One region of the Heyndrickxia sp. FSL K6-6286 genome, then DNA from elsewhere that is predicted to be linked to it. Evidence: predicted binding sites of a transcription regulator. Region 1 holds the regulator's gene; each other region holds the start of a gene.
What was found. Region 1 encodes CtsR, which represses protease genes until heat stress. Its sites were predicted from a motif close to ATGGTCAATAAAGGTCAAACA; they were not measured.
Positions count from the first base shown of each region.

Region 1 (5,886 bases):
CGATAACGGGATCTAGTGTTTCTTCTCTTGCAATAGCAGTTAAGTCACGTGCTAGGCTATCAAGGGTAGGAGTGTTAGCACTTGATGTGTTCCCTCCTTGATGGGTTCCCGCTTCATTACTTCCAAGTAATTGAAGAACCTGTTGTCTAGCTTTGTTCAAGCTCACACCTAAATTATTCAGTACTCTAGCCGCGACTCCTTCTCCCTCACGTATAAGACCTAATAAAATGTGCTCTGTACCAACATAGGAATGACCTAGTTTTCGAGCTTCATCCATGGATAATTCAATGACCTTTTTTGCACGTGGTGTATAATGAATATTTTGCCCAGAATCCTGGCCCTTTCCTATTAAGTTTTCCACCTCTACTTGGATTTTTTCGGGACTAAGTCCAAGTCCATATAATGCCTTTGCAGCAATTCCTTCACCCTCTTGAACTAATCCAAGAAGAATGTGTTCAGTACCGATATTATTATGCTTTAATCGAATGGCTTCTTCTTGAGATAAAGCTAATACTTTTTGTGCTCTTTCAGTAAATCGTCCAAACATCATATTAATCTCCTCCTAGCCGTTATTCATCTCTTCAAGTTTTAAACGTTCTCTTATAAGTGTTGCTCTGCGAATATCTCTTTCATAGGGACGCAATGGACCACCAGCATATTGTTGTAAAAAACCTGGTTGTGTAAAGATCATTAATTCATTTAAGATATTTTTAGATACATTTTTGATATAGCCTGTATCAATCCCTAAACGAACATCGGACAAGCATTGTGACGCTTCCTTTGATTCAATTATTCTACTATTGGTCAATACACCATAAGACCTGAAAACTCTATCTTCTAATTGTATGTTAGAGGTTTTAATCAATGCTTCTCTTGCGGACCTTTCTTGTGCAATGATCTGTTGAACAACACTAATTAAATCCTCGACAATATCTGTTTCAGATTTACCTAATGTAATTTGATTAGAAATTTGAAAAATATTACCCAATGCCTCGCTGCCTTCTCCATAAATTCCACGAACCACTAATCCTAATTGATTAATAGCAGGAATAATACGATTCATTTGTTGAGTAAGGATAAGTCCAGGTAAGTGAACCATAACTGATGCTCTTAATCCTGTGCCGACATTAGTTGGACAGCTTGTCAAATATCCCAGCTTTTCACTATATGCATAATCAATATGTTCTTCCATTAAATCATCAATTTTATTTGCCTTATCTAAAGCTTCTTTTAGTTGTAGACCAGGAAATAAGCATTGTATCCGTATATGGTCTTCCTCATTAATCATTATACTAACATCCTCTTCACCTGATAAAATCACTGCACCATGTGAAGAATCATCTGCTAAATTCGGGCTAATAAGATGTTTTTCGACTAACACCTTCTTCTGTAAAGCTTGTAGCTGATCCATTTTAAGTAATTCTACTTGATTGCCTTCGAGATGGAAATCAGTATGTAAAACTGATTCTACTTTAGATATAATTTCTCTTGCTTCCTCATTACTAAACAATGTCGGGAATTTATAGTCCTTGAAGTTTCGAGCTAATCGAATTCTTGAACTTAGCACAATATCAGAATCTGGTCCCTCTTTACTCATCCATGAACTTACTGCTTGACTAATGAATTTTTCTAAACTCATGAGGTTTCCCTCCCATCATTCAGAAGTGAACTCTCTAAGGCTCGAACTTGATCTCGAATATCAGCAGCCTTTTCGAATTCTTCATGATTTATTGCTTGCTGTAAATCTAATTTTAACTGTTGGATTTGCCTCTTTATATGAACAGCGCCTCCAATTCTTTTCGGTACTTTACCATGGTGTTCGATATTTCCACTATGAAGCCTTTTTATAATCGGATGTAATCGTTCATTAAAGGTTTCATAACATGTGGAACAACCAAAGCGTCCAATATTAACAAATTGTTTAAATGTCATTTTACAATTCGGACATTGCAAAATTTCATTTTTTTGAATTGTGCCTTGTTTTGCTTGTTGAAAAACTGGATCAAAATTTAATAATCCTGCAATTATATTGTTAATAGAGAATCCAGGTTCCCCCTCAAACATAAACATCTCACCTTTTTCCTGTGCACATTTCTCACAGTAATGGAATTCGGTTTTTTCTCCATTAATAATTTTGGTAAAATGAAGAGTTGCCGGTCTTTCATTACACTCCTGACAAATCATTTTACTCACCTCTATATTATTTATATTTTAAAGTCATTAGCATAGCCGTTAACATTCTAGCTCTTAATTGGTCTCTTTCTGGAAGGTCCAAATAAAGAACTGAACGGTCCATTACGCTTAACATAATTTTCGCTTCTCTTTTCGAAATAACTTCTTCTTCAACCAAACGAATAATCACATCCTCAGCATTTGATTGGGATACTCTGGACTTTACTAATAGTAATAAATGATCAATTAATTGTGCCTGATCGTGAGGTTTAACCTTAATAATACGAATATATCCTCCACCACCTCTTTTACTTTCAACTACATATCCTCTTTCTATAGTGAATCTGGTATTGATTACGTAGTTAATCTGGGAAGGTACACATTGAAATTTATCGGCAATTTCACTTCTTTTTATTTCCACAATTTCACTACCATTCATTTCCAAAACCTGTTTAAGATAACTTTCAATAATATCCGATATATTTTTCATCAAGTCCACCTCCTTCTACGACTTGACTTTGACTATATTTGACTTTAATTATACATGAAGGTATCAGAAAAGCGCAAGCAACTTAGTCAGTGGTGATAACTGAAATTTCCACCCTGTCTAACATAAATGAACAGGCGGGCACCAGTCAATGTATACTCGTTTTTACTAGGTTTACCAAAAATACTAGTCAATTTTTATCTAATCTTTATATATTCGCAACATGATTATATTCATTAGTTTTACCACATGTGCAGGAAATAAAACCATATTTTTTATTCGCTTTATTAAAAAATGACATAAAAAAACCACAGAATAAATTATTCTGTGGTTTCAAATCGCCTGGCAACGTCCTACTCTTGCAGGGGGAGAGCCCCCAACTACCATCGGCGCTAAGAAGCTTAACTTCCGTGTTCGGGATGGGAACGGGTGTGACCTTCTTGCCATAATTACCAGACTATATTTTGTTAAGGGCTTATTCCCTCAAAACTAGATATATCAAGAAGTAACGGTTCATAACCTTAAATCTATTTGGTTAAGTCTTCGATCTATTAGTATTCGTCAGCTCCATGTGTCGCCACACTTCCACCTCGAACCTATCAACCTGATCATCTTTCAGGGATCTTATTTAGATAAACTAAGGGAAATCTCATCTTGAGGGGGGCTTCATGCTTAGATGCTTTCAGCACTTATCCCTTCCGCACATAGCTACCCAGCGATGCCTTTGGCAAGACAACTGGTACACCAGCGGTGCGTCCATCCCGGTCCTCTCGTACTAAGGACAGCTCCTCTCAAATTTCCTACGCCCACGACGGATAGGGACCGAACTGTCTCACGACGTTCTGAACCCAGCTCGCGTACCGCTTTAATGGGCGAACAGCCCAACCCTTGGGACCGACTACAGCCCCAGGATGCGATGAGCCGACATCGAGGTGCCAAACCTCCCCGTCGATGTGGACTCTTGGGGGAGATAAGCCTGTTATCCCCGGGGTAGCTTTTATCCGTTGAGCGATGGCCCTTCCATGCGGAACCACCGGATCACTAAGCCCGACTTTCGTCCCTGCTCGACTTGTAGGTCTCGCAGTCAAGCTCCCTTGTGCCTTTACACTCTGCGAATGATTTCCAACCATTCTGAGGGAACCTTTGGGCGCCTCCGTTACCTTTTAGGAGGCGACCGCCCCAGTCAAACTGCCTGCCTGACACTGTCTCCCACCCCGATTCAGGGGTGCGGGTTAGAATTTCAATACAGCCAGGGTAGTATCCCACCGATGCCTCCACCGAAGCTGGCGCTCCGGCTTCAAAGGCTCCTACCTATCCTGTACAAGCTGTACCAAAATTCAATATCAAGCTGCAGTAAAGCTCCACGGGGTCTTTCCGTCCTGTCGCGGGTAACCTGCATCTTCACAGGTACTATAATTTCACCGAGTCTCTCGTTGAGACAGTGCCCAGATCGTTGCGCCTTTCGTGCGGGTCAGAACTTACCTGACAAGGAATTTCGCTACCTTAGGACCGTTATAGTTACGGCCGCCGTTTACTGGGGCTTCAATTCAAAGCTTCGTCTTGCGACTAACCTCTCCTCTTAACCTTCCAGCACCGGGCAGGCGTCAGCCCCTATACTTCGCCTTACGGCTTCGCAGAGACCTGTGTTTTTGCTAAACAGTCGCCTGGGCCTATTCACTGCGGCTCTCTCGGGCTTGCACCCTAACAGAGCACCCCTTCTCCCGAAGTTACGGGGTCATTTTGCCGAGTTCCTTAACGAGAGTTCTCTCGCTCACCTTAGGATTCTCTCCTCGCCTACCTGTGTCGGTTTGCGGTACGGGCACCTTTCACCTCACTAGAGGATTTTCTAGGCAGTGTGGAATCAGGAACTTCGGTACTAAATTTCCCTCGCCATCACAGCTCAAGGTATATGGTGACGGGATTTGCCTCGTCACCCCTCTAACTGCTTGGACGCACTATTCCAGCAGTGCGCTTACCCTATCCTCCTGCGTCCCCCCATCGTTCAAACGGTGAAGAGGTGGTACAGGAATATCAACCTGTTGTCCATCGCCTACGCCTTTCGGCCTCGGCTTAGGTCCCGACTAACCCTGAGCGGACGAGCCTTCCTCAGGAAACCTTAGGCATTCGGTGGAAGGGATTCTCACCCTTCTTTCGCTACTCATACCGGCATTCTCACTTCTAAGCGCTCCACCAGTCCTTACGGTCTAGCTTCGCAGCCCTTAGAACGCTCTCCTACCACGGACATCCAGCATTTTTCCGAAGGAAAAGATGCATAGATGTCCATCCACAGCTTCGGTGATACGTTTAGCCCCGGTACATTTTCGGCGCAGAGTCACTCGACCAGTGAGCTATTACGCACTCTTTAAATGGTGGCTGCTTCTAAGCCAACATCCTGGTTGTCTAAGCAACTCCACATCCTTTTCCACTTAACGTATACTTTGGGACCTTAGCTGGTGGTCTGGGCTGTTTCCCTCTTGACTACGGATCTTATCACTCGCAGTCTGACTCCTAAGGATAAGTCATTGGCATTCGGAGTTTGTCTGAATTCGGTAACCCGATGAGGGCCCCTAGTCCAAACAGTGCTCTACCTCCAAGACTCTTACCTTAAGGCTAGCCCTAAAGCTATTTCGGAGAGAACCAGCTATCTCCAAGTTCGATTGGAATTTCTCCGCTACCCACACCTCATCCCCGCACTTTTCAACGTGCGTGGGTTCGGGCCTCCAGTAAGTGTTACCTTACCTTCACCCTGGACATGGGTAGATCACCTGGTTTCGGGTCTACGACCTCATACTCTATCGCCCTATTCAGACTCGCTTTCGCTGCGGCTCCGCCTCTTCAGCTTAACCTTGCATGAAATCGTAACTCGCCGGTTCATTCTACAAAAGGCACGCTATCACTCTGCATAAAGCATAGAGCTCTAACTACTTGTAGGCACACGGTTTCAGGTTCTCTTTCACTCCCCTCCCGGGGTGCTTTTCACCTTTCCCTCACGGTACTGGTTCACTATCGGTCACTAGGGAGTATTTAGCCTTGGGAGATGGTCCTCCCTGCTTCCGACGGGATTTCACGTGTCCCGCCGTACTCAGGATCCACTCTGGAGGGAACGAAGTTTCAACTACAGGGTTGTTACCTTCTTTGACGGGCCTTTCCAGACCTCTTCATTTACTCCGTTCCTTTGTAACTCCGTATAGAGTGTCCTACAACCCCAAGAGGCAAGCCTCTTGGTT
Region 1 covers NZ_CP152029.1:96,020-101,905, reverse strand. Annotated here, with positions in the region: gene clpC (ATP-dependent protease ATP-binding subunit ClpC) at 1-550, opposite strand, end outside; gene MHI39_RS00530 (protein arginine kinase) at 563-1,639, opposite strand; gene MHI39_RS00525 (UvrB/UvrC motif-containing protein) at 1,636-2,184, opposite strand; gene MHI39_RS00520 (CtsR family transcriptional regulator) at 2,201-2,662, opposite strand; rRNA gene rrf (5S ribosomal RNA) at 3,000-3,116, opposite strand; rRNA gene MHI39_RS00510 (23S ribosomal RNA) at 3,191-5,886, opposite strand, start outside.

Region 2 (5,886 bases), 1.2 Mb from region 1:
TTATGGTAATTTTACTTACACTTCAGAGTTTGAATTACTATCTTATCGATTAGATCCTAGTTAATTTTTTTATTACCATTTGATATAGGGGGAGAAATTTATGAGCAGTGTTCAATTAGTGATCATAACCGGGATGTCTGGCGCTGGCAAGACAGTAGCTATTCAAAGCTTTGAAGATCTTGGCTTTTTTTGTGTTGATAACTTGCCACCGACACTGCTACCAAAGTTTTTGGAATTGATGAAGGATGCGAATAATCAAATGAATAAGGTCGCGCTTGTAATGGATTTACGCGGGCGTGAATTTTTTGATCATTTATTTAAAGCATTAGATGATTTAGCTGAAACTTCTTGGGTTTCTCCACGTATACTCTTTTTAGATGCAGATGATTCTGTATTGGTTAGAAGATATAAAGAAACAAGACGGTTACATCCCTTATCTCAAACTGGCTTGCCTTTAGAAGGTATTAAACAGGAACGGACGTTGTTAGAGGAGCTTAAGGGTCGAGCACAAATTATCTTTAATACTTCAGGGATTAAACCCAAGGAGTTGCGGGAAAAAATTCTAACAGAGTTTTCCATCAACAAACAATCGACATTTACTGTTAATGTCATGTCATTTGGATTTAAGCATGGTCTTCCAATTGATGCGGATCTAGTATTTGATGTCCGCTTCTTACCAAATCCATATTATATAGAAAACATGCGTCCAAAAACAGGATTAGATAAAGATGTATATGACTATGTTTTAAAATGGAATGAAACAAGTAAGTTTTTAGAAAAAGTGATTGATTTACTTACATTTATGCTCCCACATTATAAACGTGAGGGAAAAAGCCAGTTAGTTATTGCGATTGGGTGCACTGGTGGTCAACATCGTTCCGTAGCATTGACTGAGTATATAGCCCATCATTTTGAAAATGATTATCAGACGCGGATTACGCATCGGGATATAAAGAAAAGGAAGGAAACAACATCATGAGAATGGATGGAAAGCAACCGCGGATTGTTGTAATCGGCGGTGGGACTGGATTATCTGTTTTATTAAGAGGTATGAAAAAATATCCAGTCGATATAACAGCGATTGTGACAGTAGCAGATGATGGGGGGAGCTCTGGACGAATTAGGGATGAAATGGATATCCCTTCTCCAGGTGATATACGAAATGTCCTCGCTGCTCTTTCAGATGTAGAACCATTAGTTGAACAAATGTTTCAGCATCGTTTTAAAACATCGAATGAACTTTCCGGGCATTCATTAGGAAATTTAATTATAGCCGCTTTGACATCTATTACTGGGGATTTTGTTCATGCTATCCAAGAAATGAGCAAAGTACTAAATGTTCATGGTAAAGTTCTGCCTGCTGCGAATCAAAGTGTGGTCCTTCATGCAGAGATGGAAGATGGAACAGTGATTACTGGTGAATCACAGATTCCTTTTTCAGGCAAAAAAATAAAACGCGTGTTTTTGACACCTGATGTGATTCATCCTTTATCAGAAACGGTTCGTGCAATACGAAATGCCGACCTTATTATCATTGGACCAGGTAGCTTATATACTAGTATTTTACCGAATTTGCTTGTTCCAAAGCTTGGAGAAGAAGTTTGCCGTGCAAAAGCAAAAAAGGTATACATTTGCAATCTAATGACACAAGCAGGTGAAACACTTGACTTTACTGCCAGCGATCATATCCAAGCCATTTATGATCATATGGGGTGTTCATTTATTGATACTGTACTTGTGAATAACGAAGAGGTACCTCCAGAAATACAGGAGAAATATAAAGAGGAGCTTGCAAAACCAGTTGTTTTTGATGTAGATCGTCTTGAAACAATGGGATTAGAAGTTCTCTATGATCGAATTATAACTTACCAAAATGGCTATATACGTCATGATACTGAAAAGGTTGCTAAAATTATATATTCCTTGATTGACGATCAATTAAAAGAAAAAATAAAGAGTGGAAGCTGAACGGTAATGCTTCCCCCTCCACAACATTCAGTCGAGGGTCAACTGGAGGTATAAAAATATGTCATTTGCTTCGGAAACAAAAAAAGAATTAACAAATTTACAAGTAAAAGATTGCTGTGTTCGCTCAGAGCTGTCAGCATTGATTCGTATGAACGGATCATTATCCTTTTCCAATCGAATTTTGGTCGTGAATGTTCAGACGGAAAATGCAGCAATTGCTCGAAGGATTTATACTCTAATAAAGCGCATATATGATACTCCTGTTGAATTATTAGTTAGAAAAAAAATGCGTTTAAAGAAAAACAATGTTTACATTGTTCGGATGAAAGCAAAAGCTAAGGAAATTCTAGAGGATTTAGAAATATTAGGTGAAGGTTTTACTTTTATCCATAATATTTCACCCGCTCTAATTAAGAAAAAATGTTGTAAACGTTCCTATTTACGTGGTGCATTCCTTGCAGGAGGCTCAGTAAACAATCCTGAAACTTCCTCTTATCATCTAGAGATTTTTTCATTGTATAAGGAACATAATGATTCTTTATGTGAATTAATGAACTTTTTCAATCTTAATAGTAAAACATTAGAACGAAAAAAGGGATTTATTACTTATTTAAAGGAAGCTGAAAAAATAACAGAGTTCTTAAATGTCATTGGTGCTCATAATTCATTACTTCGCTTCGAAGATGTTAGGATCGTACGGGATATGAGAAATTCGGTCAATCGACTAGTGAACTGTGAAACGGCCAATTTGAATAAAACAATTGGAGCTGCTCTCCGCCAAGTTGAAAATATTCGATTCATCGATGAAACAGTGGGTCTTCAAATATTACCAGATAAGCTACGTGAAATTGCTGAATTACGGGTTGCCTACCAGGATGTTACACTGAAGGAATTGGGCGAAATGGTCTCATCAGGGAATATTAGTAAGTCCGGTATCAATCACCGATTAAGAAAAATTGACGAAATCGCTGACAAGCTCAGAGCAGGGGAACTAGATAGAAATTCTATTTCAAAATAAATTAGGTTAAATAAAAAATAATTGAAGGGAGAAGAAAGAATGGTTGAGAAACAAGTAGAAATAAAACTGAAAACAGGCCTACAAGCTCGTCCAGCAGCCTTGTTCGTTCAGGAGGCAAATCGTTATTCTGCGGAAATTTTCTTAGAGAAGGATGGCAAGAAGGTAAATGCCAAAAGTATTATGGGGTTAATGAGTTTAGCAGCAGGAGTAGGTTCCGTTATTACATTAAGTGCTAGTGGAAGCGATGAAAAAGAGGCTGTTGAAAGCTTAGCTAAATTTGTTGAGAACGAATAAATCACGTAACTTTCTGGCTACTAAGAGTGGGGAGAACTGTATGTAAAAAAGAACTGCTACCTATTTATAGGTAGCAGTTCTTTTTTCTTTTATCTTATTTTCTTTCGTCAGAACGAGTAATAATGCTATCAATTAACCCATATTCTTTTGCCTTTTCAGCAGTCATAAAGTTATCGCGGTCTGTATCTTTTTCAATTACTTCTAATGGCTGACCTGTACGTTCAGCTAAAATTTTATTTAATTTTTCACGTAAGAACAAAATACGCTTTGCAGCAATCTCAATTTCTGTTGCCTGTCCTTGTGCACCACCAAGCGGTTGGTGAATCATAACTTCACTATTTGGAAGTGCATATCTTTTTCCTTTTTCACCTGCAGCTAGTAAGAAAGCACCCATGGAAGCAGCCATCCCAGTACAAATTGTTGAAACATCAGATTTAATAAATTGCATCGTATCATAGATTGCCATACCAGCCGTGATACTTCCACCAGGGCTATTAATATAAAGTGAAATATCCTTACCTGGGTTTTCTGCATCTAAAAATAAAAGCTGTGCAACAATTGAATTTGCTACATTATCATCGATAGCACTACCAAGCATGATGATACGATCCTTTAATAATCTTGAATAAATATCATATGCGCGTTCTCCACGATTCGTTTGTTCAATAACTGTAGGAATTAAGTTCATACTTGCTCCTCCTTAACATATTCGGTATATACACCGATTGAATTCTCTTTACAAGGCATTTTTTATTTAAAAGCCTAAAGGAAAATTTTCCTTATTTAATGTTATCATACACTGATGGTCAATAAAGGTCAAACAATACACTTTTAATTTTATAAACTTTTTTACACTCTAAACATATTAACCAAATTAAAAGTTTTTAAACCATTTGAAAATATAAAAAAACCTCTTGTTCTCATCAGAACAAGAGGTTTCTTACGCCCTCGGAGGGAATCGAACCCCCATTTTAAGAACCGGAATCTCACGTGCTATCCGTTGCACCACGAGGGCATGTTTAGAACCGTACGAATTAAAATTATAAATGAGAAACACTGAAAATGCAACACTTTTTTCCATCCCTTTCTATTTAAAATACAGTATTACGTCTTAATCTATTTTTCACAAATTTGGTCCTTCTATGGAGGTTGCGCCACCTTACTCAGTGTAATGAAGAAAGTTCGTGGTCTTCAGCCGATAGTTATTAGTTAAAAGAGCCTTAACTAAAGAGATGATAAAGAAGGGATTTTACATTTATTATGTACGGAGAATATATTGTAAGGTAAAATAATAAAAAAGGAACAAACGGAGGGGAATTGCTTGAATTTACAATTCGGATTATATCAACAACAATCTTTGAAATTAACAATGACACAAGAATTGAAACAAGCTATCGAACTTCTACAATACTCATCTCAAGAGCTAGTCTCTTTTCTGGAAGAAAAGGCTATCGAAAATCCTTTGATACAATTAGAGCATACAAATGTAAAATATATAGATTTGCATTCGGATGGATCCAAAAAGAGAAAATCATACAAAAATGAGCGCGACTATAAACAATGGATTGATCAAATCTCTCAGTCATCTATCAATATACAAGACTATTTATTTATGCAGCTTTCTTTGAAAACGCTAACAAATAGTGAAAAAGCTGTATTATCCTATCTCATTTACAATCTTGACTCAAATGGTTATCTAACTGTTCCAATTGAGGAAGTGGCTAAAAAGAATGATGTAGAGCTGGTAGTTGTGAACCGTTGCCTGGATATACTACATGGTTTAGAACCTGTCGGAGTCGGTGCACGAAATTTACAGGAGTGCTTATTACTACAGGTTAATCAAAAAAAAGATTGCCCAACCCTGGTTTATGACATTCTTACTCAATACTTTTTGGAGTTTGCCGATCGAAAATGGAAACCGCTTTCCAAACAGCTTGGAGTGGAAATTAATGAGATACAATGGGCTGCTGACTATATCAAAACATTAAATCCACGACCAGGAGCAGCTTATCACTCGGAACAGGCGCAATATATCGTGCCGGATTTAATTGTAACGCTTGAGAATGATACGATCGAATTAGATCTGTTCCAGAAACATCTTCCAAATGTGCAATTTCAAAAAGACTATTATAAAATGATGTCATCCTATAAAGATCAACAAGTGAAGCATTTTTTAAAGGAAAAAACACAAGATTATCAATGGATTATGAGAAGCCTTCAACAACGGAAAGAAACACTTTTGAAAGTAGGAATGGCGATTATTCAAAAGCAGTATGATTTCTTTTTAAAGGGACCGGAATATTTAAAACCTTTAACGATGAAAGAGATATCTGAAGAAATTAATGTGCATGAATCAACAGTTAGCCGGGCAGTAAGAGAAAAATTTATTCAAACACCATTTGGGACATATGAATTACGGTACTTTTTCTCAACTAGTATAATGAAATCTAATTCAATTGATGAGGAGGACCAGGCATCTGCTCAACAAGTTAAAATGCGCATATCCCATTTGATAGAACAAGAAAATAAATTAAAACCATTATCTGATCAAGGAATTGCAGATGATTTAAAAAATGAAGGGATCATCATCTCTCGTAGAACAGTAG
Region 2 covers NZ_CP152029.1:1,327,586-1,333,471, forward strand. Annotated here, with positions in the region: gene MHI39_RS06535 (8-oxo-dGTP diphosphatase) at 1-64, shown strand, start outside; gene rapZ (RNase adapter RapZ) at 101-979, shown strand; gene MHI39_RS06545 (YvcK family protein) at 976-1,968, shown strand; gene whiA (DNA-binding protein WhiA) at 2,027-2,986, shown strand; gene MHI39_RS06555 (HPr family phosphocarrier protein) at 3,026-3,280, shown strand; gene clpP (ATP-dependent Clp endopeptidase proteolytic subunit ClpP) at 3,375-3,968, opposite strand; tRNA gene MHI39_RS06565 (tRNA-Arg) at 4,224-4,295, opposite strand; gene rpoN (RNA polymerase factor sigma-54) at 4,602-5,886, shown strand, end outside.
Region 2: the regulator CtsR is predicted to act here: its motif matches at 4,083-4,103, upstream of clpP (ATP-dependent Clp endopeptidase proteolytic subunit ClpP).

Region 3 (5,886 bases), 2.0 Mb from region 1:
AAAAAGGAAAGCAATTTATGGAATCGATATTTCCAGAACACCAAGAGCGGATTCATCAAATCATGTCAGTATTAAATGATACAGAAAAAGAAATGGTCATAGATACTTTAAAAAAACTCGGAAAAAGTATTTCAAATTAGAAATACTTTTTTTATTTTTTTAGAGGAATTTATATGAGTTATGGCGAATAAATAAAGGCTTGAATATTGAATGTGGGGTGTGTGTTATGACAGTAAAGTTTGAAGATTATGCATATACAAGACCAGAAATAGAGAAAGTGGAGGTTGCGTTCCGAGCAGATCTTGAAAAATTCAAACTGGCCGAAAATGTGGAAGAACAAAGCTTAGCGATGAAGAACATCAATAATATTATTAATGAGTTAGGTACTATGTTTAATCTATGTTATATTCGCCATACGATTGATACCGAAGATGAGTTTTATAAAAACGAAAACGATTATATGGATGAAATCATGCCGCATATCGAGGGTTTGAGATCTGAATATTATCAGGCATTAACATCGTCTCATTTTCGTGATGAACTAGAAAAAAAATGGGGGAAGCAGCTCTTTGATTTAGCGGAAGGACAATTAAAAACCTTCTTTCCTGAAATTATACCGTTGGCTCAAAAGGAAAATAAGCTGTCATCTGAATATACGAAGCTTATAGCCTCTGCAAAAATTATGTTTGAAGGGGAAGAGAGGACACTTGCTCAAATTGATCCTTTTACAGAATCTAAGGACCGAGACATGAGGAAAAGAGCCATTGAAGCGAAATTTGGTTTTTTTGTTGAAAACGCGGAAGAATTCGATCGTATTTATGATGAATTAGTAAAGGTACGTACTGAAATCGCCAAGAAATTAGGATTTAAGAATTTCGTTGAGTTAGGCTATTACAGAATGTCACGTATTGATTATAATGCTGAAATGGTAGCGAAGTTTCGTGAACAAGTGAAGGAATATATTGTCCCGCTTGCAACTGAACTAAGAAAACGACAAAAAGAGAGAATTGGTGTAGATTCTTTAAAATTTTATGATGAAGGTTATCAATTTTTATCTGGAAATGCTGTACCTAAAGGTTCGCCTGAATGGATTATTGATAATGGGAAGAAAATGTATTCTGAGCTATCAAAAGAAACAGATGAATTCTTCACATTTATGAATGATAATCATCTTATGGATCTAGTAGCAAAGAAAGGGAAAGCAAGTGGCGGATATTGTACTTATATTGAAAACTATAAAGCACCATACATTTTTTCAAACTTTAATGGTACATCTGGGGATATTGACGTGTTAACTCATGAAGCCGGGCATGCCTTCCAAGTTTATTCTAGCCGTCATTTTGAAATACCTGAATACAATTGGCCGACACATGAAGCATGTGAAATTCATTCAATGAGTATGGAATTTTTCACTTATCCATGGATGGAATTATTCTTCAAAGAGGATACAGATAAGTATAAATTTGCCCATTTGAGTAGTGCATTAATCTTCTTACCATATGGTGTAGCCGTTGATGAATTCCAGCACTTTGTGTATGAAAATCCTGAAGCTACCCCTGCTGAAAGAAAGCAAGCTTGGAAACAAATCGAAGAGAAGTACCTACCACATCGTGATTATGATGGTTTCGATTATTTAGAGAATGGTGGACTTTGGCAAAGACAAGGTCATATTTATGAATCACCATTTTATTATATTGACTATACACTAGCGCAAATTTGTGCGTTTCAATTCTGGAAAAAATCACAAGAAAATCATGAAGAGGCATGGAAAGACTATATTCATTTATGTAAACAAGGTGGAAGTAAATCTTTTACAGAGCTAGTAAAAGAAGCGAACCTTATTTCCCCATTTGAAGAGGGTTGTGTTCAGTCCGTGATAGGAACAATCCAAACATGGCTTGATCAAGTAGACGATAAAAAGTTATAAGTGAAAAATTTTGTTATGCTTGTTTAATGTTTCAACAAGTAGGGACTTGGAGTATTTGTATAAAGTAGCAAAATTTATTATAAAGGCTGTTTTCGTATCGTTTGTTGCTTTTGTAAAGCCCACCTGTCGGCTGTTACTCCCAATAAAGGATTCTAGCGGTTTTTATGGAGATTACAGCTCTTTCTCAGTAAATTGATACGTGAAGCGATCCTCAGTCGATATTTAATAGTTATAACTTTACTTTAAAAGCAACAATGTTAGAGAAAAGAGCCATTATAAAAAAAGGAGAAAAGCATAGACGCTTTTCTCCTTTTTGTAAGATTATCTTGATTCAACATGAATATGATCATCGACGATCGTTGCAATTAATTCTTTTTGATCTACATGGTCTAATATAAAGTCAGCAATACGATCCTCTAATTGTTCTTGAATTACTCGGCGTAAAGGTCTTGCACCGAATGCTGGATGATAACCTAACTCTGCAAGTTTTTCTTTTACTTCATTTGTTACCTCAAGTGTAAGTTGTTGCTCAGATAATGTTTCATTCAATTCTTTGAGCATTAAATCAACGATTTTCAATAGATGTACTTTATCTAATGATTGAAATTCAATAATATTATCAAATCGATTGAGAAATTCTGGCTTGAAAAAGCTGCCGAGTGAATCAAGTATACTTGTTTCCTTAATAGCATTGCTTTGGTCAAAGCCAACATGAATTTCTTTAAAACCGATTCCTGCATTACTAGTCATAATAATAACTGTATCCTTGAAGCTGACCGTACGTCCTTGACTATCTGTAAGACGACCGTCCTCCAATATTTGTAAGAACATATGCTGCACATCTGGATGTGCTTTTTCAATCTCATCTAATAATATGATACTATATGGATTTCTGCGAACTTTTTCAGTTAATTGTCCTGCTTCTTCATGGCCAACATATCCTGGTGGAGAGCCGATTAATTTAGACACACTATGCTTCTCCATATACTCACTCATGTCGAGTCGAATCAATGCATCCTTTGTACCAAATAATTCTTCTGCCAATGTTTTTGTAAGTTCGGTTTTACCGACCCCAGTTGGACCTACGAAGAGGAAGGAACCGATTGGACGAGTTTTTGATTTTAATCCTGCACGTCCGCGACGGATCGCTTTAGCTACTTTATTAACCGCTTCATCTTGACCGATTACTTTTTTGGCTAAGTTTTCTTCGATATTTTTCATTTTTTGTTGCTCATTGTCTTGCAATTTACCAACAGGTATACCAGTTTTCTTCTCGATAATTGCTTGAATATGAGTAATGTCCACTATAGGCTGACTATGTTTATTTTCAGTTTGCAGCATTTGCTCTAATTTTTCTTCTTCATCACGCAATGTTGCAGCCGTTTCATAATCTTCTTTGGCTAATGCAGTTTGTTTTTCTTGCTCAATTTCTGTAAGACGTTGCTTAAGTTCCTCTTCATTGCCAGTCACTAATGTTAAGTTTAATTTTGAGCCAGCTTCATCCATTAGATCGATTGCTTTGTCTGGTAGGTAGCGATCTTGAATATATCGATTAGATAAAATGACACATGCTTTGATTGCTTCATCTGAGTAACTTACTTGGTGATATTTCTCATACTTTTCTTTCAATCCATTTAAAATATTAATCGATTGTTCAATTGTAGGTTCATTTACTTGCACTGGTTGGAAGCGTCTTTCTAGTGCTGCATCTTTTTCGATTTGGCGATATTCTTTTAATGTCGTTGCCCCAATTACTTGAAGTTCACCTCTTGCTAATGCTGGTTTTAAAATATTTCCTGCATCCATGGAGCCTTCAGCAGAACCTGCACCAACAAGTAAATGAATTTCATCAATGAATAAAAGAACATTTTTACGATTTTGTAATTCAGTGATGAGTTGCTTCATTCTTTCTTCAAATTGTCCCCGAATTCCTGTATTTGCTACCAATGAGGCAACGTCAAGCAGGTAGACTTCTTTATTTCTTAGTTTAGCTGGTACATCCTTTTCAACTATTTTCAATGCAAGACCCTCTGCTATTGCAGTTTTACCTACACCTGGTTCACCAATTAAAACTGGATTGTTTTTATTCCGGCGGTTTAATATTTCAATCACTCGATTGATTTCTTCTTCACGCCCAATTACCGGATCAATTAATCCTGTTTTAGCTATGCTTGTTAAGTTGCGTCCAAATTGATCTAAAAATCCATTATGACCATTGCCGCCCTGACTTTGAGTTTGTTGTTTAAACCCCTGATTATTCGCTGACAATGATCCACCTTGACTATACCCTTTAAATAAATGTTCAAAATCATTCATTGAAGGAAAACCACCAAATGGTGAATGATTCATCGCAAATTCTTTTTTATAGCATTCGGAACATAATTGTAGATCCTGAGTTTGCCCATTTATATTTACTCTTAGTTGAACATTAGCATTTCGATTATTACAATTTTGACATTTCATAAAAGCATTCCTCCTTGAAATAGCAATGCAATTGTTATAAAAGTTGATTTTGACTATCTTTGACTAATTAGATAAAAAGAAAATAAGGTTGTTTGATTTTGACTATCTTTGACCTTATGAATTTATCATACACCCATTTTTTAAATTTGTAAATATTTTTTTGACCTTTTTTGACTAAATAAAAAAGTTATAAGAGTTTAAAGGGTTTATTGCAAAAAATATTTTTCTTGTCGTAATTGAATATGCTTGTACATATGGATTAGTAGTGCGACTTTATTGCGAGGGGATTATTAATGAAGAAATATATTGGTGGTTTACAAGTGGCTGCTGTTTATGTTGGAACAGTGATAGGAGCTGGATTTGCTACAGGAAAAGAAATCGTCGAGTTTTTTTCACGCTATGGGTTTATTGGAATTATATCAATATTATTAGCAGGCTATCTATTTATCGCATTAGGTACAAAAATGATGTTGATAGCCATTGATTTGAGAGCCAAATCATATGAAGAATTTAATGAATATTTATTTGGTAGAACCATTTCAAAGTTTATGAATGTATTTATGATGATGATGTTACTTGGAGTATGCGGGGTGATGTTTTCTGGAGCAGGCGCGGTGTTTCAAGAACATTTAGGTATTAGTAAAAATATTGGTATCTATTTTACTATTTTTTTAACGATTTTTATCATGTTAATTGGTACAAAAGGCGTATTTGCTGTTAATACTTTTGTTGTGCCGATGATGATAATTTTTAATTTTATCGTCATGTCAAAGTCAATCTTAACTCCAAATTTTTTTGAATCAGTTTTAATGATTCCTAAAGTAGAAGATGGTTGGAGATTATTTCTATCTCCTTTTTCGTATGCTGCTTTAAATTTAATCCTCGCACAAGCAGTATTAGTACCAATTGCTAGTGAGGTAAATGATAAAAAGGTAGTTCGGATAGGTGGTATTATAGGCGGAGTTTTATTAACACTAATCCTATTATCTAGTCATTTTACACTCATTACTTTACCTAATGTGGCTGAATTTGAAATTCCAATGGCTATTATTGTTCAAAATACTTTTGGAAGTATTTATTATATCTATGTTGCTATTATTTATGGAGAAATATTTACCTCTATCATTGGAAATGTTTATGGCCTTGGACAGCAGATCCAGCAATATTTATCTATTAAATCGTTATGGATCTACATGATCATTATTGCAGTTGTTACATTAATCAGTAAAGTGCATTATGGAACACTTTTAGCATTATTGTACCCGTTATTTGGATATATTAGCTTAATTTTTATCTTTTTACTTTGGATACGAAGAGAAAATAAGTTTACGAAAGCATGAAATGAGGCTGTCAGATAAAAAGTTGGTGCCATTACTTCACAATCATTGTAGAATACATGTGAAATGATAAGCATATGACAATCTTTTTATCTTCAGCCTATATTAGTGGAGTGGAAGGACAATGATTAATAATAAATCAAATATGACATGAGATAC
Region 3 covers NZ_CP152029.1:3,419,613-3,425,498, reverse strand. Annotated here, with positions in the region: gene MHI39_RS17205 (MarR family transcriptional regulator) at 1-140, shown strand, start outside; gene MHI39_RS17200 (M3 family oligoendopeptidase) at 227-1,927, shown strand; gene MHI39_RS17195 (ATP-dependent Clp protease ATP-binding subunit) at 2,249-4,390, opposite strand; gene MHI39_RS17190 (hypothetical protein) at 4,684-5,730, shown strand; gene MHI39_RS17185 (CPBP family intramembrane metalloprotease) at 5,833-5,886, opposite strand, start outside.
Region 3: the regulator CtsR is predicted to act here: its motif matches at 4,548-4,568, upstream of MHI39_RS17195 (ATP-dependent Clp protease ATP-binding subunit).